DNA from 4 places in the Alkalibacillus flavidus genome. Region 1 is predicted to be linked to each of the others. Evidence: riboswitches for the same ligand, from Rfam matches in the RefSeq annotation. Region 1 holds a riboswitch; each other region holds the start of a gene.
What was found. Region 1 has a riboswitch for S-adenosylmethionine ahead of ABID56_RS10855 (hypothetical protein). Riboswitches for the same ligand answer to the same signal wherever they lie in the genome.
Positions count from the first base shown of each region.

Region 2: another riboswitch for S-adenosylmethionine. It lies ahead of metK (methionine adenosyltransferase); the one in region 1 lies ahead of ABID56_RS10855 (hypothetical protein).
Region 3: another riboswitch for S-adenosylmethionine. It lies ahead of ABID56_RS08835 (methionine ABC transporter ATP-binding protein); the one in region 1 lies ahead of ABID56_RS10855 (hypothetical protein).
Region 4: another riboswitch for S-adenosylmethionine. It lies ahead of ABID56_RS00240 (5-methyltetrahydropteroyltriglutamate--homocysteine S-methyltransferase); the one in region 1 lies ahead of ABID56_RS10855 (hypothetical protein).

Region 1 is NZ_JBEPMX010000012.1:12,457-17,776, reverse strand. Features, by position in the region: gene ABID56_RS10875 (ABC transporter permease) at 1-848, opposite strand, end outside; gene ABID56_RS10870 (ABC transporter ATP-binding protein) at 848-1,741, opposite strand; gene ABID56_RS10865 (TetR/AcrR family transcriptional regulator) at 1,759-2,376, opposite strand; gene ABID56_RS10860 (diacylglycerol/lipid kinase family protein) at 2,548-3,438, shown strand; SAM riboswitch class I at 3,481-3,585, shown strand; gene ABID56_RS10855 (hypothetical protein) at 3,739-4,113, shown strand; gene ABID56_RS10850 (hypothetical protein) at 4,357-5,320, shown strand, end outside.
Region 2 is NZ_JBEPMX010000008.1:9,563-14,882, reverse strand. Features, by position in the region: gene ytkD (RNA deprotection pyrophosphohydrolase) at 1-17, shown strand, start outside; gene pckA (phosphoenolpyruvate carboxykinase (ATP)) at 68-1,663, opposite strand; SAM riboswitch class I at 1,861-1,965, shown strand; gene metK (methionine adenosyltransferase) at 2,170-3,366, shown strand; gene ABID56_RS08430 (gamma carbonic anhydrase) at 3,416-3,940, opposite strand; gene ABID56_RS08425 (alpha/beta hydrolase) at 4,015-4,800, shown strand; gene ABID56_RS08420 (tetraprenyl-beta-curcumene synthase family protein) at 4,811-5,320, shown strand, end outside.
Region 3 is NZ_JBEPMX010000008.1:78,899-84,218, forward strand. Features, by position in the region: gene ABID56_RS08820 (YuzK family famiily protein) at 788-928, opposite strand; gene ABID56_RS08825 (MetQ/NlpA family ABC transporter substrate-binding protein) at 1,164-2,024, opposite strand; gene ABID56_RS08830 (methionine ABC transporter permease) at 2,085-2,753, opposite strand; gene ABID56_RS08835 (methionine ABC transporter ATP-binding protein) at 2,743-3,771, opposite strand; SAM riboswitch class I at 3,875-3,980, opposite strand; SAM riboswitch class I at 4,070-4,178, opposite strand; gene ABID56_RS08840 (TlpA family protein disulfide reductase) at 4,275-4,703, shown strand; gene ABID56_RS08845 (thioredoxin family protein) at 5,281-5,320, opposite strand, start outside.
Region 4 is NZ_JBEPMX010000001.1:40,968-46,287, forward strand. Features, by position in the region: gene ABID56_RS00205 (DUF2922 domain-containing protein) at 1-63, shown strand, start outside; gene ABID56_RS00210 (YvrJ family protein) at 140-274, shown strand; gene lepB (signal peptidase I) at 330-839, opposite strand; gene ABID56_RS00220 (aspartyl-phosphate phosphatase Spo0E family protein) at 1,103-1,297, shown strand; gene ABID56_RS00225 (aminotransferase A) at 1,332-2,492, opposite strand; gene ABID56_RS00230 (hypothetical protein) at 2,567-2,920, shown strand; gene ABID56_RS00235 (PLDc N-terminal domain-containing protein) at 3,049-3,249, shown strand; partial or broken gene ABID56_RS00240 (5-methyltetrahydropteroyltriglutamate--homocysteine S-methyltransferase) at 3,297-4,401, opposite strand; SAM riboswitch class I at 4,479-4,578, opposite strand; gene ABID56_RS00245 (SCO family protein) at 4,642-5,235, opposite strand.

The DNA of each region.
Region 1 (5,320 bases):
CACCTAGATGCTTGCATAGGGCCTTGTCGCGCTGGCAGTAACCCTGCACCGATATCACGACGCGCATTTAACCATAACGCAATAAAGGTCAAAACAAAGGCTAACAATAAGACTAACCCAATCGGCCACCAACGATTATCGACCATGACTCGTGTTTCCAAAATCCATCCAAGTGGCGACCACCACGACAAGTCATCGTACGATACATCACCTAAACCACGAATCGCATAAGCTGAAATTAACACGAAAAAGGCGAGCCCCACTGTTCCCCGAGATGATTCAGCTAATTGGGCACAAAGCGCCGTTACAGCTGCAAAAAATAACCCGATTGCACTTAAACCGACGCCGTATAAAAACGCACCTTCAGCCGAAATTGACTCAAACTGTAACAACGATAACCCACTACCAATTGCGACTGCTAAGACGACAAACGTCAGCACATGATGCACGACAGTCGCCATGATCGGCGCTAATCGACCAGTCGGTAATGATCGAATTAATTCCATACGCCCGAGCGACTCTTCTTCACGCGTGTGTTTCGTCACCGTCAAAATACTGAAAATCGCGGTCGCTACAGCCGTAAATAAAAACATCTGATGCGCCATAATCGCGCCAATATCATATTGATCGACGCCATACGCTGGACCTAGCAACATCGTGATCGCTGGATTTAATACAGAATGAGCTAACCGTTGGCGATCACCTTCTGACGGGTACAAACCTTCAAACAGAAGCGCCGTTAAAACGGTGACCGCGACTAGTGAGACGAGCCAAATCGCAATACGCCAGCGATCCTGTTTTAATTGCCACATAAACACCGGCCAAACATGATTAAACCATGCACGCATTAACCGTCACCTCTATCCACTTCATAATGTCGCATGAATAAATCTTCTAATGTTGGCGGCGCACTTTCGATCTTCGTCACACCTGCTTGACCGATTGCTTGCATGACGTCACTCAACACGTCACGATCGACTTGAAATTGATAACCCCAGTCTGTTTCCGTCCATTCATAAATCCCGTCAGATTGAGGCAAAACAAGCGGGGCATCGGTTTCTACATACAAATGCGTACGCGTTAAATGGCGCAAGTCACTCATCGTCCCTGATTCAATCACGGCCCCATCGCGAATAATCGCAATCCGGTCACATAATTTCTCTACCTCTGATAAAATATGACTCGATAATAAGACACTTTTCCCTTCCGCTCGCTTCTCTAACACTAATTCTTGAAACATGCGCTCCATTAGCGGGTCTAAGCCAGAAGTCGGTTCATCTAAAATATACAAATCACAATCAGCCGAAAACGCTGCCACAAGCGCGACCTTTTGCCGATTCCCTTTCGAATACGTCCGACTTTTTTTCGTCGGGTCTAATTGAAATCGGTCCATTAATCGTTGCTTACGGTCCTGATCGACTGTTTGACCTCTCAACCGTATTAAATAATCAATCACTTGCCCGCCGGTTAAATTCGGCCACAAGTTCACATCACCTGGTACGTAAGCAATTCGTTTATGAATATCGACAGCGTCACGCCACACGTCTTGACCGAAAATCTTCGCCTCACCACCAGATGCTTTTAAAATACCTAATAAAATTCGAATCGTTGTGGATTTACCCGCTCCATTCGGCCCAATAAACCCGACAATCTCGCCTTCTCCCACATCTAAATCGACACCTGTTAAAACGTCGACATTCCCAAAGCGTTTCGTTAAATGACTCGTCTGAAGTACTGTCATCACAGTCTCCCCCCCTTTTACTGATAAAAAGCCGTTTTAAGTGTATTTAAATACGTTTCAAACTCTGTCGTTAAGGTAGCAAAATCGAGCGATGCAATCGACTCACCTTTAATTCGCTCTAACAATTGTTGTTGATACCCTTCAATCGACCAACGAATAAGCTCCATTGCTTTGTCGTGATCTAAATCATCACGAAACATCGTCAAGTCAACATTGTTATACAACGCTGCATAATTTCGTTCCTGCATCGTGTCGATTTGAGCCTTCGCGCCTTCTGGCAAAGGTTCTTCATGAATTAACATTTGTGCAAAAAAATAAAACATATAAGGCTGTTCATGTTGGACTTCTAACTTTAGAAGCGCTACTTGCCGCATCCGTTCGATAAAATCGGGTTCCGTAAAATCAATATGGGCTAAAAAATCATCTTGTATGACACCGATACAGTACTCGATGAGCGAATCAAACAAATCTTGTTTATTATGAAAATAATAAAACAATGTTCCTTTTCCTATGCCTGCTGTTTTAACGATATGATTGGTGGACGCTTTGTCGAACCCTTTCTCGGTGAATTCTTGAAGCGCTGCATTAATAATAGCCATTCGTTTGTTGCCATCTAACTGATCTAAAACTTTCAACAACCATCACCTCACTTATGTTTCGACCACTTTGGTCACATTATAATTCAACTGACCACTTCGGTCAACTTGTCTTTTAGTTAACATACTTATAAATTTCCATAACGTTATAGGATATTGTTTCAATTTTTTCAGAAAGGGAAATTATGGTGGTAACAGGGAGGTAATGACATGACATATCGTCACGCATTATTTTTATTCAATGGCAATAAAGATGGAGCAGAACGTGAAGCGATGCTAAGACAAATCATGCCGGCATTATCGGCGCACGTTAAAGAGATTAGCCTCATCCAAACGTTGGCTGAAGATGAACTGAAAGAACAGTGCCGCCAAGTCCACCATTATGATCTGCTCATTTTGTACGGGGGCGACGGGACTTTACATACAGCGGTGAATGAGTTAGCGGAAACAGACAATGTGCCACCGATATTATTATTACCTGGCGGGACGTGTAATGATTTTTCGAGAACGCTTGGCTTGCCTCAAAACCTTAAAAAATTCGGTGCTCTATTAGACAACCATACAATTCAAGACTTTGATATTGTCAAGATTAATGACCACTACTATACGAATTTCGCTGGTATGGGACTCATCACAGATGCGTCTGAAGGCATTGATGAAGAGCTAAAAGAATCGTTTGGCACGTTAAGTTATTTTATAAGTGCAATTCAGTCTTTCCAAGAAGGTGACACGAAACGGTTTTATGTGACATCTGAAGATGGAGACTATGAAATCGATGCAGCGATGTTGCTCGTGATGAACGGGTATTTTATCGGGACTCACCATTTTCCAATAGATGATATCTCAGTCAACGACAGCTTGTTAGATGTCATCGTCGTGGAAGAATCAAATATGAATACGATTAAAGAATGGCTATCCTTGAAAAATGTGTTTAGCCGTTCAAAACAAATCGAGCAAATTCGCCATTTCCAAACGAGGGCGATTAATGTCCAATCTGATCAATCATTAGAAGTCGATACCGATGGGGAAACGTACATCACGACGCCTGCTCGCATATCTGTTGGCGAGACAAAGCTACGCTTTATTGTGCAAAAAGACTAATATTAGACATTCGATTCAATATTTGTTAAACTAATGGTGGACATATTATCAAGAGTGGGTAAGAGAACTGGCTCTAAGACCCCACGGCAACCTGACAAACGTTAAGGTGCCCCTACCAGCAGGTGACTATCACCTGGGTGATGAGTGATATTGAGCGGTAAGTGAAGCCTGTCATTCGATCACCGAGTGACAGGCTTTTTTTATGTCTAATTCGATGAAAGGAGGTTCGAACGTGACGCTCATCCCAATCAATCGCTTGATAATTTGTCGTCATTCACGATAAAAAGGAGCGATGTTTAAATGAGTTTTGCGAAATCGATGTATATGAAGCATGCTGATGCGAGCCAAGTGGTGTCCGTTGCGGCACGAGTCCTTCAAGAGCGACTGAATGAAGAATATTACAATTGGGCTATCACGCATCGTCGTGTTGAAGCTGAACGTGACGATGTACTAGATGAAATAGGTGAACACGAAACAAAACCCTATTATTTATTCACATTATCCAAAAACGCGAAAGAACAACTAACCTTTACCATTACCGAAGATGCTGTTTTGAAGTTAAAAGAACTCGGACCAGACGCTTTCGAACATTATTTACGCTATGAAGCGATCGTAGCCGGCCTTCCCCACAACGAACGTGACCCTGATGCTCATAAAGCAGAATGGGAGAAATAAAGGCATGCACCTCACCCGCGCTAACTATTTTAGCGCGGGTATATTTATAGCACCTCTTCAGTTTTGAGATAACTCCTTATATTTATTTCATAAATGAGCGACCTTTTGAAATAACTAAGCGGAATTATTTAATAACTTAAGCTGGATAAAAAATCATGCAATAAATTTACGACTTTCAACACTTTGTGCAGTCAAAATATGTTATGATTAGGTTGTAATTATTTAGGAGAGGGGAATACAAGTATGAAAAGACTTCTAGTCACTGCTGTTATTGCACTCGTTGTCTTATTAGCAGCATGTGGAGAAAGTCGCAGCGATAAGGAAGTGGTGGTCGACGCATTCGATGGCCTTATGAACGCCGAAAGCTACCAGTCGTCATCTAGTTTAGATTTTGAATTAAACGGTGACATGAACGACCCGATGTTTAATCAATTAACGAGCGTGATTAACGATTTAGAATTACAAGTGGATCAAACATATGATTCGAATCAACAATTACAAGAAGCTGTATTAGACGTCAGCGGTTCAATGCCACCGTTTACGTTAGACTTTAAACTTCCATTCTTGCAAGATCTTGAAAACCAAACGATGTATATGAAAACCGACAGTTTAACAGAGAGCCTGGGCATGATGTTCCCAGTCCCTGAAGAAGCTAAAGGTAAATTAATCAAAATGGACTTACAAGAGATGCAAAACGTCGAAGGTCAAGATATGCCGGAAATCGATGAAGAAGAATTACAACAGCGTGCCCAAACGATTATGAATGATTTTCTAGAACAAAAAGACGGTTCTGAATTCACACAAGAAGACGGCCGCTATACTGTATCATTCACTCAAGAGGACTTCCGCTACCTAATGGAAGCCTTTATGGAAGAGTTCGATGAAATGTTCAATGAAGAAGACATGGCAACGATGGACCAAGACTTTGACACGATGATGGAAGAAATGTCAGAAGTCTTAACCGTGGAACAGTTTGATATGTCGATGGTCATTGAAGACGATCAAATTCAAGAAGACCAATTTGAAGCTGATCTATTATTCGAAGACCCTGAGTCGGACGATTCAATGCAATTTTATATGTCAATGGAATCCACCTACAGCAACATGAATGGTGATGTAGAGTTTTCGATTGACCCTGAAAACGAAGAGATCATTACATTTGAAGAATTGAACCAAATGATGAATGACGCCATGATGCAAGATATGG
Region 2 (5,320 bases), on a different contig from region 1:
GGCATCACTTATCATAAAAAAGCTAACCGTTCTTATGAGCGGTTAGCTTTTTTAGATTGAATGAGTATTAGATATTTGTAAATGTTGGGCCAGCTTCGGCTATATCTTTCGTGACGTAATTGAATTGTTTGAAGTTATCGTGGAATTTTACAGCTAATTCTTTCGCTTTGGCTTCATAAGCATCATCATTGCCCCATGTTTTCTTCGGATTGAGCACATCACTTGGTACACCTGGGCAAGTCGTTGGCATATATAACCCGAAAATATCATCTTGTGTGTAATCGACGCTATTCAACTCGCCTTCAAGCGCAGCGTGTACCATAGCACGTGTATGACTCAGTTTCATGCGGTGACCATCACCGTAAGAGCCACCAGTCCAGCCTGTATTGACGAGGAACACTTGCACATCATGCTGGTCAATTTTCTCACCTAACATCTTGGCATAATTGGCGGCAGGTAGTGGTAAAAATGGCGAACCGAAACAAGCAGAAAATGTTGCTTGAGGTTCTGTAATGCCACGTTCAGTGCCAGCTAATTTACTCGTATAGCCACTCAAAAAGTGATACATCGCTTGTTCTTTTGTTAATTTACTAATAGGAGGCAATACGCCGAATGCATCCGCTGTTAAGAAAATAATCGTATTGGGATGACCTGCAATACTTGGTTCTACGATATTGTCAATGTGATCAATCGCATATGCTGCACGCGTGTTTTCGGTTAAACTTGTGTCATCATAATCAGGTAAACGTGTATCCTCATCGACGACGACATTTTCTAAAACAGAACCAAATCGAATGGCATTGTATATTTGTGGTTCTTTTTCAGCTGATAAATTAACCGTTTTGGCATAACAACCGCCTTCAATATTGAACACACCACTTTGTGACCAACCGTGCTCATCATCCCCAATTAAACGGCGATTTTCATCAGCCGATAGAGTCGTTTTACCTGTTCCAGATAAACCGAAGAAGAGGGCGACATCTCCTTCTTCACCGACGTTAGCCGAACAGTGCATCGGTAATACATTTTGTTTTTCGGGTAACATGTAGTTCATAACGGAAAAAATTGATTTCTTAATTTCACCCGCATACTCTGTGCCACCGATTAAGACGATTCGATGTTTGAATGACACGATGATGAACGTTTCCGAATTCGTCCCGTCGACTTCAGGATTCGCTTTAAAATGAGGGGCTGAAATGACAGAGAATGTCGTTTCATGTTCAGCTAATTCGGAATCACTTGGTCTAATGAACATTTGATTGGCGAATAAGTTGTGCCATGCAAATTCGGTAATAACCTCGATCGGTAAACGATGTTTTTCATCAGCACCCGCAAATCCTTTGAAAGAAAATAATTGATCTCGTTCGGCTAAATAGTCTGTTACCTTTTGAAGCAGTTGATTAAACACATCTTCTGAAATAGGTTGATTAACTTCTCCCCAATCCAGTCGGTCTTTCGTTTCCTCATCTTCCACGACAAATTTATCTTTCGGTGAACGCCCTGTGTAATGACCAGTTGTGGCACGCACAGCGCCAGTAGATGTTAAAATCCCTTCCTCACGAGCTAATATGTTTTCAACAAGTTCTGCAATTGATAAATTTTTCTCCGTTTGATCAGCATTGGATAACCGTGATACGAGTGTATCGGCTTCAATTGTTTTCATTGTCAGATCACCCTTTATTTAATATGTATTTATGTGTATGACGTCATTCGCTATTAGTATAACACATTTTAAAAATTAAACCACACTATTCATATAATTTTCACAATTGATTTCGTTTGAAAATTTTCATGTGTGAAAAGCGTCGTCATTTGACACGTCATAGGCATCGCGTTATGATATATCAGTAAACGAAATTTCTCTTATCCAGAGTAAGTGGAGGGAACAGGCCCGATGAAGCTCGGCAACCATCACAACGTGACAGGTGCTCATCCTGATGCAAGGTAACCCTTGGACGATAAGAGCGAAAGGCGATCATTACCTTTCCCTTGTCTAAAATGGGAAAGGTTTTTTTATGACGATATACCAGTTTCACATCATGTGTATATTAAATTAATTCTAACAAAGCTCATGATGCGAAATAAAGCGAAACTATATGAAATGGTTATCTTATTTTCCATAGGGGATAAAAAATCGTAGCAATTAATGATTGAGGAGGAAATGGAATTATGGCGAATCAACGTCGTTTATTTACGTCGGAGTCAGTTACTGAAGGCCATCCTGATAAAATGTCGGATCAAATTTCGGATGCGATATTAGATGAAATCGTATCACGCGATCCAAACGCGCGTGTTGCTTGTGAAACAACTATTACGACTGGACTTGTTTTAGTGTCTGGAGAAATCACAACATCAACGTATGTTGATATACCTACGATTGTGCGTGATACGGTCAAAGATATCGGCTATACACGTGCAAAATATGGATTCGATTTTGAAACGTGCGCGGTACTAACGTCAATTGATGAGCAGTCGGCTGATATTGCTCAAGGGGTCGATGAAGCATATGAGCGACGAGAAGGACATATGTCAGATGATGAAATTGAAGCGATTGGTGCTGGAGATCAAGGTTTGATGTTTGGTTACGCAAGTAATGAAACGAAAGAACTGATGCCACTTCCGATTTCATTGTCGCATAAATTAGCGAAGCGTTTAGCTGACGTGCGGAAAACAGAACTCGTACCGTATTTACGACCAGATGGTAAGACTCAAGTCACGGTAGAATATGATGAAAATGGACAACCTGAGCGTGTGGATACGATTGTGATTTCAACTCAACACCATCCTGAAATTGATTTAGAACAAATTAAAGAAGACGTACAAGAACACGTCATTAAACCAGTTGTGCCGGAAACATTAATTGATGCTGAAACAAAATACTTCATCAATCCAACAGGTCGTTTCGTGATTGGCGGGCCTCAAGGTGATGCCGGTTTAACGGGTCGAAAAATCATTGTCGATACGTATGGTGGTTATGCGCACCACGGTGGCGGGGCATTTAGTGGTAAAGATGCAACAAAAGTGGACCGATCAGCTGCTTATGCCGCTCGTTACGTTGCGAAAAATATAGTCGCAGCGGGATTAGCGGATCAGTGTGAGGTACAATTAGCGTATGCGATCGGAGTGGCGCAGCCTGTGTCGATTTCGATAGATACATTTGGAACAGGACAAGTATCTGAAGAAAAACTTGTCGAGGCTGTACGTCAAACATTTGACCTCCGTCCTGCAGGTATTATTAAAATGCTTGATTTGCGCCGACCTGTTTATAAAAAGACTGCAGCGTACGGCCATTTCGGTCGTTCCGATGAGCAGTTCACGTGGGAACAAACGGATCGTGTCGAGACGCTTAAAGCGAACATAAATTAAAGTAAAGGTTGAACATGAAAGAGATGCTTTCGTGTTCAACCTTTTTTATTTAGGGCTTTCTATTTTGTTGTTCTTGTTTATAGACTTGGCCTTTGTCGACGTACGATTGACGAATGCGGTTCATTTCTTGAATATCGTCATCAGTAATTTCGCGAATGACTTGGGCTGGTCTCCCGAAAGCGAGTGTGTTTGGGGGAATCGTTTTGCCTGGTGGTACTAAACTGCCTGCACCAATAAAGGCATTCTCGCCAATCTCTGCACCGTCTAAAATCGTTGAGCCCATACCTATTAAGGCGTTTTTTCGGATTTGGCACGAATGAAGCAAGACTTGGTGCCCGACGGTGACGCCGTCTTCGAGCACTAATGGCTGATTCGGGCTTTGATGCAACATGCTTTGGTCTTGAATGTTGACGTTTTGGCCAATGTGAGTCGGTGATACGTCACCTCTTATCACCGTTTTGAACCAGACACTGCTGTATGCACCAATTGTTACGTCACCCGATATAACGGCATCATCTGCTATGTATGCGGTTGGATCAATCATTGGATATTGTTCATTATAGGGTAATATCATGTTTGCCCTCCTGAATGGAAAATGTGATAAGATAATTATAACAAATTTTTCGGAATATTGTGGGGAGGAATTAGATGAAAGTTCATCGTAGTCAAGCAGGGAAAGCTGTCGTCGTTATCGTACACGGAGCTTTCGAGCATTCAGGACGATATGAATGGCAAGTAAATAGGTGGACTAAAGCTGGGTATCACGTCATTATTGGTGATTTACCAGGACAGGGTGAAGTTGAAGGGAAACGTGGCCATATTCAATCATTCAATCAATATATTCGAACAGTTGAATCATGGTTAGAGGAAGCCTATCAATTTAATTTGCCGGTCTTTTTGCTTGGTCATAGTATGGGAGGCTTAATTGCCATTCGGACGTTACAAGAAATAAAGCATTCTGTAATGGGTGTTATATTGTCTTCTCCTGGTTTAGGAATGAGAACAGGACCACCTAAAGCGGTTCATTACATATCAACAGTCCTAGATTATATCTATCCTTCACTACGAGTCAAAACGAATATTAACCCGACGTTGGCGACTCGCAACGAAGATTTTCATGAAAGTGATGCAGCCGACCCTTATTTTTTACATCAAGTATCGGTTCGGTGGTTTCATGAGTTTAATAGAGCCATAGACAAAGCCTTTGATTCAATACGATACTACCCCGATTTACCGATTTTGTTTTTGCAAGCGGGTGACGATCACCTCGTCGATCAACACGCTGTACGTCATTTTTATGACAAATTAGCTGTCGTTGATAAACAGTTTGTTCTTTGGCCAAACTTATACCATGAAGTGTTCAATGAACCAGAGCGCGAGGATGTTTTTCAAGAAGCGCTCAATTTTACTGAACGGTTAATAAAAGCAGAGTAGGGGTGAAGATATGAAGGCGCCGTCATCGATCAGGCAGTTGTTAACAACATCATTTCGACAATTATTTCCTGTTGTTAATCAAGAATTAAATCATTGGCGGAAGGAAGCTAGACAAATTCCTAATGATGAACTAAGAACGCAAGCATTAGCTAGTATGAATACGAAGACATTCCATTGTGAAGGTGGGTCGATTTACGCGACATTAGCTAGAGAGCGTTGGGGTGAAGCGATTAAGTTTATTGTCGCTTATCAAACGATTAGTGATTATTTGGATAACTTATGTGATCGTAGCCAATCGCTTGACCCAGACGATTTCAGGCAATTGCACGAGGCACAATTAGATGCGATCCGACTAGGCGCTGATAGTTATAAGAAAAATTATTACGCTTATCGCGATGATCAAGACGATCATCATTATTTACAAAAGCTTGTCGACCAATGTCAAAACGTCATCCGATCGATACCGAATTATATCGACATCCAACCTCATATCGAACGTTTAGCGTCGCTTTATGTCGAT
Region 3 (5,320 bases), on a different contig from region 1:
TGATAATGTTTGCAGGTTGGATACGGCGTTCATTCAAGAGGAAGCTCTACATCAATATGAAAGATCTCTTTTTCTCTAACCTCAGTCACGTGAGAACTTTCCAATTTTGGTAAGGTCATGTTATGAAACATATGCATGCAGCTCCTTTTGTTTTGTTTTAGTGGTATAAAACAAGGATAATAAATAAGGAGCTTGCGTGCTTTTTTGTCTTATCAGAGCGCTCAGTTGGTGTCAGGTGAGGAGCGTCGGTGGTGACGTCTGGTCGACTAAAAGCGGTCACGTCCTGCGCCTGCGAGTACTCGGCGCAGAATTAGTCAAGGAAGCTTATGAAATCAGCTTTTGTGACCAACGTCGACATTAGACCGTCCGGGTCGTCACGGGAACAGCACGCGTCTCGAGACCCCGCAGGCCACGTATTTTGGCCGAGGGATGCACCTGCGTTTTCTAGCAATGCTTCGAAGCGGGCTTCCTCGGTGCAAGTTGCAAAGTAGCTTCCTCGATGATGTTGCCTGGCTCGATCCGTGCCCCTGCATAGAAAACACTGCGAAAAACGAACGAAGTGAAGATTGAGCAGATGTTGCACTTGTGCCCTATGGGTGCAAGCATCCACCGTAAGCGGATCACCTGACACCAACGACCACCAACCCAAACCTCATCCTTAACTGTTCCGCTATCCTAACAAATATTTTAGATCCAAAACAAAAACCCTCCTTTGAACATTGTCGCTCAAAGGAGGTGATATACACTAAAGGTCTATTCTCAATTAAATTAGGTCTGAAATCTTATATTAACGATGAATCATTCGATCAACTTCTGACAACATCATTTGTGATTGTTGGTATTCTTGTTCACGACGTCGTTCAACAGCCAAGCGGTTTTCTAATTTCTGACTATACTCCTGATAACCAATTCCATGTGACTGTTGCATCGCTTTCTCCATATCACTCGTGTAGTTCATGTCAATCTGTATAATGACTAAATCATCCTTTCATTTTGTTTACATGTATTATCATAACACGCCTTATCTTCTGTCAAAAATCGCATATAACGCCATTGAAAAACAAAAAGAAGAGTATGAACAGTTCCACTTTGCTCATACTCCTTCTCTTTATAAATCGTCATAAATGCTTTAACATATCGCCAAATGCTTTGAATTTGCTGAATTATTCGTTAACTGGTACAACCGCACCGTCGTATTCTTCTTCCATGAACGTTTGAATTTCATCTGAACGAAGAACTTCCACTAATGTTTGAAGCGTTTCAGAATCTTCATCTTCTGCACGTGCAGCAATCACGTTCGCATATGGTGATTCAGAACCCTCAACGATTAACGCATCTTCTGTCGGTTTCAAGCCGCCTTCAATCGCATAGTTTGTATTGATCGCCACTAGTGCATCTTCTTCACGCTTATAGTTTTCAACTAAAAATCCTGCTTCAATACTTGCATCGAAGTTTAAGTTTTTCGGATTCTCTACAACATCATCTACTTCTGATGCTACAGGATCAACATCTGGGTCTAATTCAACAAGACCATGTTCTTGTAATAAGGAAAGGATACGACCATGGTCAGCAACTGAACGACTCATAATCACGTCTGTACCTTCTTCGACATTCTCAATATCATCAATATTTTTTGAATAAATACCCATCGGCTCGATATGAATACCGCCAAGGTTAACGAAATCATAACCAGCTTGTTCTTTTTGATCCTCTAAGTAAGGAATGTGTTGGAAATAGTTCGCATCTAACGTACCATCTGCTAACGCTTCATTCGGTAAAATGTAATCTTGAAACGTTTCAATCGTTAAGTTAATACCTTCTTCTTCAAGGAGTGGCTTCGCTTCTTCTAACACTTCAGTGTGTGGGACTGGTGTTGCACCAACTGTTAATTCAACTGGCTCATCACTGTTTCCGTTACTACCTTCATTACTACTATTGCTGTTACCATCAGCTTCGCCTGTTCCACAACCAACTAAGACGATAGCTAGTAATACTGTTCCTAAAAAGAATAATGTTTTTTTCATGTTAAAACTCCTCTTAAATTTGTTTCTATAATTTATCTTAACGAGTCCAATACTCATTAATTAACGGTGATCGATTCGTTTTGAAATCCAATCGCCAAGGAATTGGAAAATGAATACAATAACAACGATGAAGATCGTACAAGCTAAGACGACATCGTTATTTCGACGTTGGAACCCTTCCATATAAGCAAGGTCGCCTAACCCGCCAGCTCCAATCACACCGGCCATAGCGGTATAACTAATTAACGCAATCGCTGTAACGGTAATACCAGAGATAAGAGCTGGCATTGATTCTGGCAATAGCACTTTAAAAATAATCGTACGCGTTTTTGCACCCATCGCTTTTGCCGCTTCAATCACGCCTTTGTCAACTTCTTTCAAGCCAATCTCAACGAGTCTTGCATAGAAAGGTGCTGACCCTACAATGAGAGCTGGTAATGCGGCATTCGGCCCACGAATGGTGCCGAGTATAAAGTCTGTAAATGGGAATAAGAGTAAAATTAAGATAATAAACGGAATCGCACGCGATACGTTAACGACAGAAGCGACAATCGAATTAAGCGTTTGGTTTTGCCACAAATTCCCTTTAGCCGTTAAATATAGCAATAGTCCGAGTAATATACCGAGTACAAATGTGCCGAATACTGAAATGAACGTCATATAAAGCGTTTCATATGTGGCAACCCACATTTTATCCATTTCGACGTTTGGGAATAAATTACTCAACATGTTTAATCACCTCAACTTCTACACCTGTCGACATGACGTAATTCATCACGCTTTCAATCGTCTCGGGCTCTCCTTGGAATTCAACATAAAGCGTGCCGTAAGCCCCTTCTTGGGTCGGCGAAATCGAGCCTTGTAAAATGTTCACGTTGATATCAAATTGCTTCGACACATCACTGATCAACGCGCGTTTCGCATTATGTCCAACAAAATGTAATTTCACCACTTCGGAATGATCGTCAGATGTTATAAATTCTTTTAACTCATCGACCGACCCTTCTTGTGGGTTTAATTGTTGGACGAATCGTTTCGTCGTTTTCGATTGCGGATTCATAAAGACATCCAATACGTCCCCTTGCTCGACGACAGTCCCTTGTTCCATGACCGCAACACGATGACAAATCTTCTGTATGACGTGCATTTCGTGCGTAATCAAAATAATCGTTAAATCTAATTTTTCATTAATCGAAACGAGCAAGTCTAAAATGTCATCGGTCGTTTCAGGGTCTAATGCTGATGTCGCCTCGTCGCATAATAACACTTTCGGGTCGTTCGCTAGTGAACGAGCGATGCCAACACGCTGTTTTTGCCCACCACTTAGTTGCGATGGATACGATTGTTCCCGCCCTTTTAAACCGACGAGCTCGATTAATTCAAGTACTTGGCTTTCGCGCTCTGCCTTTGGAACCCCAGCTATTTCAAGTGGGAATGCGACATTTTCATAAACGGTACGTGACCAAAGTAAATTAAAATGTTGAAAAATCATCCCGATCTTTTGGCGTTCTAAACGTAATTGCGACTTGCTTAAGTCTGTCATATCTTGGCCATTTAAAATGATTTCACCGTCAGTCGGATCTTCCAATCGATTAATTAAACGAACAAAGGTACTTTTACCAGCACCGCTATAACCAATGACTCCAAATATATCACCCTTCTCTATATTGAGTGACACATTATCAACAGCTTGGACTGTTTGATCTTTTGTTTTAAACGATTTCGATAATTGTTTAATCGATATCACAAGCGTTCCCTCCTCGTTGTCAGTAACAAATCGTTCAAACATAAAAAAACCTTTCTGCCATATAAGAGAACAGAAAGGTTTGCAAGATGATTAACCAGTCGTTCTCTTATCTTTCAAAGCACATGCTTTGAAGGAATTAGCACCTATCATGACATCATGACGGTTGCCGGGCTTCACAGGGCCTGTCCCTCCACCTCTCTGGATAAGAGATTATGTTTTAATTCATTATCACGTTAGTCTATTAATGTATTGCTGAATAAAAAAACTTCCTTGTAAGAACAAGAAAGAGGTTTACTCCGTCTTATCTTACAATGCCTTCACATTGCAGGAATTAGCACCAATTATGAGCTTGTCATAACGGTTGCCGGGCTTCATAGGGCCGTTCCCTCCGCCTCTCTGGATAAGAAGTTCATTATTCAACTTTCAATGAATTGTATGTTAGCATAGGTATAGAAGAAGGTCAATTGTTTTTAAACAAAAAATTTTAATAAAGGACTGAGAGTATGAAAGCACCCATGTTTGAACTTCCGTATTTAGACAATCCGCATGAAACATTTAATTTAAATGATTATATTGGCAAGAAAGTGATTATTTTAACATTTTGGGTATCTTGGTGCCCTGATTGTTCTCGTGATTTACCGAAAAAAGAACAGTTTTATAAAACGATGCGCCACGACAACATCGAAATGGTTACCATCAACGTGCCTGGACGCGAACGCGATGAATCAGAAGCACACAAGTTCCAAGAGCAATTTTTAACACAACCTGTTTTGAAAGATAACGGTCGTGAGGTGTATGACCAATACGAGTCTGACGGTGTTCCTACAACAATTTTGATTGATTTAGAAGGTAACATAGTTGGGCACTTTGGCGATCAAGACGATTTCGTTGAAGTGATTAAAATCGTCGGCGACTATTTCCCAGCTCAATAATGTGAAACGAGGTTGGCACAAAGCCTAATTAAACAAAGTAAAACCCGAACAATTTTAATAAAATAAATTGTTCGGGTTTCCTGTTTGAATGACGCTTCATCAAAACACTTCGCTTGGTTCTTCGTGACATAAACTCAACATCGGCTCTGCTGGCGCAATCGCCGTGTTTCCTTTACCGGGGCACGGCTCGAGCCAGGCAACCTCATCGAATATGCTTCCTTGCAACTTGCACCGAGGAAGCCTGCTTCGAAGCGATACGAGAAGACGCAGGTGCATCCCTCGGGGGACAAAGGAACTTCGGCTAAGTACCGGACGTCCTGTCCGAACGCCGAAGTGACCCACGTCCTGTGCGCCTTCGTGCTGTTCCCGTGACGACCCGGACGGTCTAATGTCGACGTTGGTCACAAAAGCTGATTTCATAAGCTTCCTTGACTAATTCTGCGCCGAGTACTCGCAGGCGCAGAATTAGTCGACCAGGCGTCTACGTGTTTTGATTCCGCTTCATTAGTGCTTAGCTGAAATGATATCCAATCATTCGTCTTTTGCACAATTTAATGCCCTTCTGTCCCAGCCTTTTTTATGATGTCTCCGTTTTCTCAATCACTAAATACGGACCC
Region 4 (5,320 bases), on a different contig from region 1:
GAGATTGCTTATGCACGTGTTGTAGAACGTATTGTGAATGACATTCCATTAGATCAAGCGTAATGGTAAAGGAAGGATGACGCTCGTCGTACGGCGTCATCTTTCTTTTTATCATTGGAATATAAAGGAGGTAGTGCTGTTGCTTGAAGCGTGGGTAACGTGGGTTCCGGACGTTGGATTTCCGATCTTGGTGACATTTTACTTGTTACATCGGATCGAAAATAAACTAGAAGAACTCAATGACACGATCAAAACGATTCCGCAGTTGCATTAATGATTAAATCACCCGCTTAAACTAATAGCTTAAGCGGGTGATTTAACGTGTTTTATTAACGGGTTAGCGACATATGACTAAACGGAAAAATGATAATTTCTGATCGGCCGATTATTTCTTCTTCTTTAATAAGCCCGAGCCCGTTTCGACTGTCTTTACTGACGTCACGGTTATCACCCATGACGAAATAATGATTAGGCGGGACGGTTGTTTTTTCAAAAGTACCAGTGCCTCTTAGCTCTTCCTCACTTAAATAATTTTCATCAAGCGGTTCCCCGTTAACGTATAATTGATTGTTGTCAGCTCTTACCGTATCATTCGGCATTCCTATGATCCGTTTCACATAGTTTTTGTTCGGGTGTTCAATGATGACGATGTCACCCCGCTCAGGTTCATCTATTAAATAAACGGCTTTATTAAAGATGACCCTCTCACCACTTTCTAAAGTCGGATTCATACTTGCTCCTTCGACTACAGATGTCGCGAATATAAACGTACGTAAAATGAATGCGATGATCAGTGCGATAACGATAGCTTTGGTCCATTCCCAAATCTCTCTTTTCAAGAAACTCTTCCTTTCTTTCCAAAACGTAAAATCTAATTTGCTTTCATTATATCATACTCAACATTTTATAGGGGTTTCATAACTTGATTTTATCACAGTTTAGGCAGAGGATGATGGGTCAAAACGAATCAGGTTTCATGACCATGTTTTTTGGGTATTATTAGATTATAGAAATGCTACATGTAGCCCTTTAGTCTTTTGACAACATGATTGTGACAAACTAAAATATTAACGTTAGTTTAAGACAACGAGGAGGATACAGCTTGAAGCGCGATGATAATTTAATCGAACTAGAACATAAAATAGAAATCTTAAGACAAGATATGATGAATACAGCAACTGAAGAAGGCTACACGAGTGATAAGTCAGTCCGATTATCGCAACAATTAGATACATTACTCAATGAATATTATGAAAGAACACAAAGAAAACCTAAATCAAAATCAAGAACGGAATAAACTCCCTACAGTCTTTTAACTGTAGGGAGGAACATTACGATTGGTTTTGCTGTAAAAATGTTTCGAGTCGGTCTAGGCCTTGTTTTAAAACATGTTCGCTATAAGCATACGATAAACGCATGTAGCCTTGGCCGTGACTGCCGAATGCATCACCAGGAACTAAGGCTAACCCCACTTCATCCACGAGACGCAAACCAAGTTCAAATGATGTTGTGTTAGGAAGTTCAATTTTAGGAAAAACGTAAAACGCCCCGTCTGGTACAACGACGTCAACACCCATTTGTTTTAATCGATCGATCACGTATCGACGTCTTTCACCATACGCGTCACGCATCACTTTGCTATCATCTTTCCCTGCGGTTAGTGCTTCTAAAGCAGCATATTGACTAATTGAAGTCGCACATGACACGTTGTATTGGTGTGCTTTTAACATATGTTGACGAATGGAGCGGTCAGCTAACACATACCCAATCCGGAAGCCTGTCATGGCATGGGATTTAGATACCCCTTGAATGACGATTGTTTGTTTTCTAATCTCTTCAAATTGTGCAATCGACACATGGTCACCGTCATATGTTAATTCACTATAAATTTCATCAGCTAGTAGAAAGATTGGTTTTGTTTGAATATAGTCAGCTAATGTCTTTAATTCCGTTTCATTTAAGGAAACCCCAGTCGGATTTGAAGGATAAGGCAAAATAATGCATTTTGTTCGATCAGTCACATAGGGATCGATTAATTCAGCGGTTAATTTAAATCCGTTATCACGTGTATCAACATGTACAGGTGTAGCGCCGGCTAAACGAATTAATGGTTCGTACCCAGGGTATACAGGTCCAGGTAAAATGACTTCATCACCAGGTTCTAAAATAGTCCGAAGCGAAATATCAATTGCTTGTGATGCACCAGCCGTTACGATAATTTCGTCTTCAGGATCATAGTGTAAGTGATACCGTTCTTGTGTGTATGAAGCGATCGCTTGGCGCAATTCTAATATGCCCGCGTTAGGCGTATAAACGGTGCGATTGTCATCAAGCGCTTGTTTAGCCGCATCTTTTATATGCTCAGGTGTTGCAAAATCAGGCTGACCGATCGTTAGTGATACGACATCGTCTTTGCCTGATACTAGGTTGAAAAATTGACGGATTCCCGAGATTGCTAAATTTTTAACGTTTTCGTTTAAGTATTGTTCCATGATTGTTGACCACCTTATGATAATGTTTAAATCGTAGGCACGCTGCTTATGCTATAGATAAGGGAGTGGTGCATATGCAAGCGTGGATCGATTTCAGTTTGACGTACTGGCCTATGATTAGTCTATGGCTCATACTGTTAACCAGTATTTATTTAACAATCACATATGTTGTAAAACGTGTGTTACGACAAGTGTTAACTTATAGTTTAGCCTATTGGATGAGTGTTACGACGTTGTTTATGGTTGTATTAATCGCTGTGAATCAATTTCACCAACAAGTCGCTAGTGACACCCTACAAATGAATACCGTTTTAACAACGCTTGCATTCGCCAGCTTTATAGCGGGATGTGGATTATTTACCTATTGTGCTAGTATGTACGTCTTGACTAGAGTCGGGCAAACACATCAAGCTAAGCGTAATATATGAATGACATAGTGATTAAAGTTTATCATAGAATTGATACGGTCAAAATATACGGTGTCAATTTATTTCACTAGACATCTTTTATCTTTAATGACATTTATTTATAATAGTGTGAGGAGAGGGGAGAGACGATGTTTAGTGATGTGTTTTTACTGTTGTTTTTATTGTTTGGCTTAGGATTATTCGTTTTGAATGTAGTGACCAGTATCTGGTCGTATCGAGATGCGAAACGAAAAGGTAAGAGCAATGAATACGCGATGATTGTGTTATTTGGGACATTGTTTATGCCTGTATTAGGATTCATTGTGTATTTAGTCATTCGGAATGATTGATGGATGAAGCGACCACGGGAGGATGAGCCGTGGTCGCTTTTTTGGTGTCATTCATTCGCCCAAATGTCACTGGCTAAACCAACGATATAACGCAACTTTTCCCATTGTTCGTCTTCGGTTAATTCGTTGCCGTGATGGGTTGATGCAAAGCCACATTGCGGGCTGAGGCGTAGCTGGTCGTGTGGCACATACTGTGACGCTTCTTCGACACGCCTAATCACGGTGTCACGATCTTCAAGAGCGCCGTCTTTAGAGGTTAATAAGCCTAAAACAACACGAGGCCCGTCTTTTGGAATATGTTTCAGCGGTTCAAAACCACCGGACCGTTCATCATCATATTCTAAAAAGAACCCGTCGACGTTTTCGTGAGCTAATAACGTCGGCGCGATTAAATCATAACCGCCTGAAAAAGCCCAAGTTGACCGGTAATTGCCGCGGCATAAATGGGTGGTAACGTAAAGGTCATCAGGCTTATATTTTAAACTGCCGTTCACGACACGTAACGCTAAATCTATTAAATACTCACGCGAATGTGCCCCATCATTAAATGGAATGTCAGGCGCTGATAAGCCGGCGATATAGACGTCATCAAATTGTAAATACCTGACGCCAGCATCATAAAATGCTTGAATCGCATCTTGGTAAGCTTGAATAATGTCGTCAGCATACGTCTCAATATCAGGGTAAATGTCTTCATTTTGAATACCTGCGTTAAAAAACTGATTCGGAATCGGAATCGCTAACTTGGCTACAGCACGCCCATCGACGATCTCGTTTAAATCGTTAAAGTCTTTAATAAAGGGTGATTAGGGTTAAATGAAATAGGTCCTGTGTTACGGACGTTATAGCGTTCGGTTTCGTATTATTGGCAAATTGGTAGCCTTGATCAGGAACGTAGCCTTCCATACCATTAAAAAGTTCCATAAAGTCTAAATGAAACCATGTACGACGGAATTCACCGTCTGTCACGGCTTGTAACCCGATTTCAATTTGTTTGTCGACGATGCGATTAATTTCTTCATTTTCAACTTGCCGCAAACCATCAGCACTGATCTGACCTGCTTTTAAGTCTGCTCTTGCTTGATGGAGTCGCTCTGATCTTAATAGGCTGCCGACATGGTCAGCGCGGAATGGAATCGTTTCGTTTGTCATGATAAATCCCTTACTTTGTGAAATTTAAAAAAGCCTCTTCTTAAAATAAGAAGAGGCTTTGTGTTCATAGATTTCTCTTCTTATCTTCTAGCCGTTGCTACTGGAATTAGCACAGTGTTATGAAAACCTGTTGCTGAAGCTTCAAAGGGCCAGTCCCTCCACTTCTCTCGATAAGAATGTATTCAATTGATTAAATGTTGTCATACGTTGTCTATTTAGCAATGTCAATGATAGATGACATTATTGTGTGACTGTTTTTAAATCGTTCAATATGTCATCCATCGCTTCTTTGCTCGTGCCGGAGTAGTTTTTAATGACTGTACCGTCTGGATTAACTAAGGCAAAAGACGTGCCGTGATTCACTTGTGGTTGTCCATCGACTTTAGAGACTAATGTGTTAAATGAATCCGCAGCAAAACTTTCTATATGATCTTGCGAATAGCCCGTTAGAAAGTCCCAGTTACTATAATCAGCATCGTATTTTTCGCTAAAAGTTTTTAGTTTGTCTGGGTCGTCAACTTCAGGGTCAACGGAGAACGAGATAAATCTTACGTCTAAGTCAGCATTATTGGCTTCTTCCTGTAAACTAGCCATATTCGCGGTCATTGGTGGGCAGACGGTATTACAATTGGTGAAAATAAAGTTAGCCACCCAATAAGTGCCTTCTAAATCAGACAAGCTCACCGTTTCGTTATTTTGATTTGTATATTCAAATGATTCTACATCGACATCAAGTTCCGTCTCCAATTCGCTTGCAGAACTGCCATTACAGGCTGTGAGAATCGTTATGAATGCAAGGACGCTATAAATCACGACATGATTCAAACGTTTCATGATCTCATCAACTCCAATTTATATAGGATTTACACCGTAAGATGTTTTGTTGTCCATATTTTAACACGGGAAAGAAATATTTAGT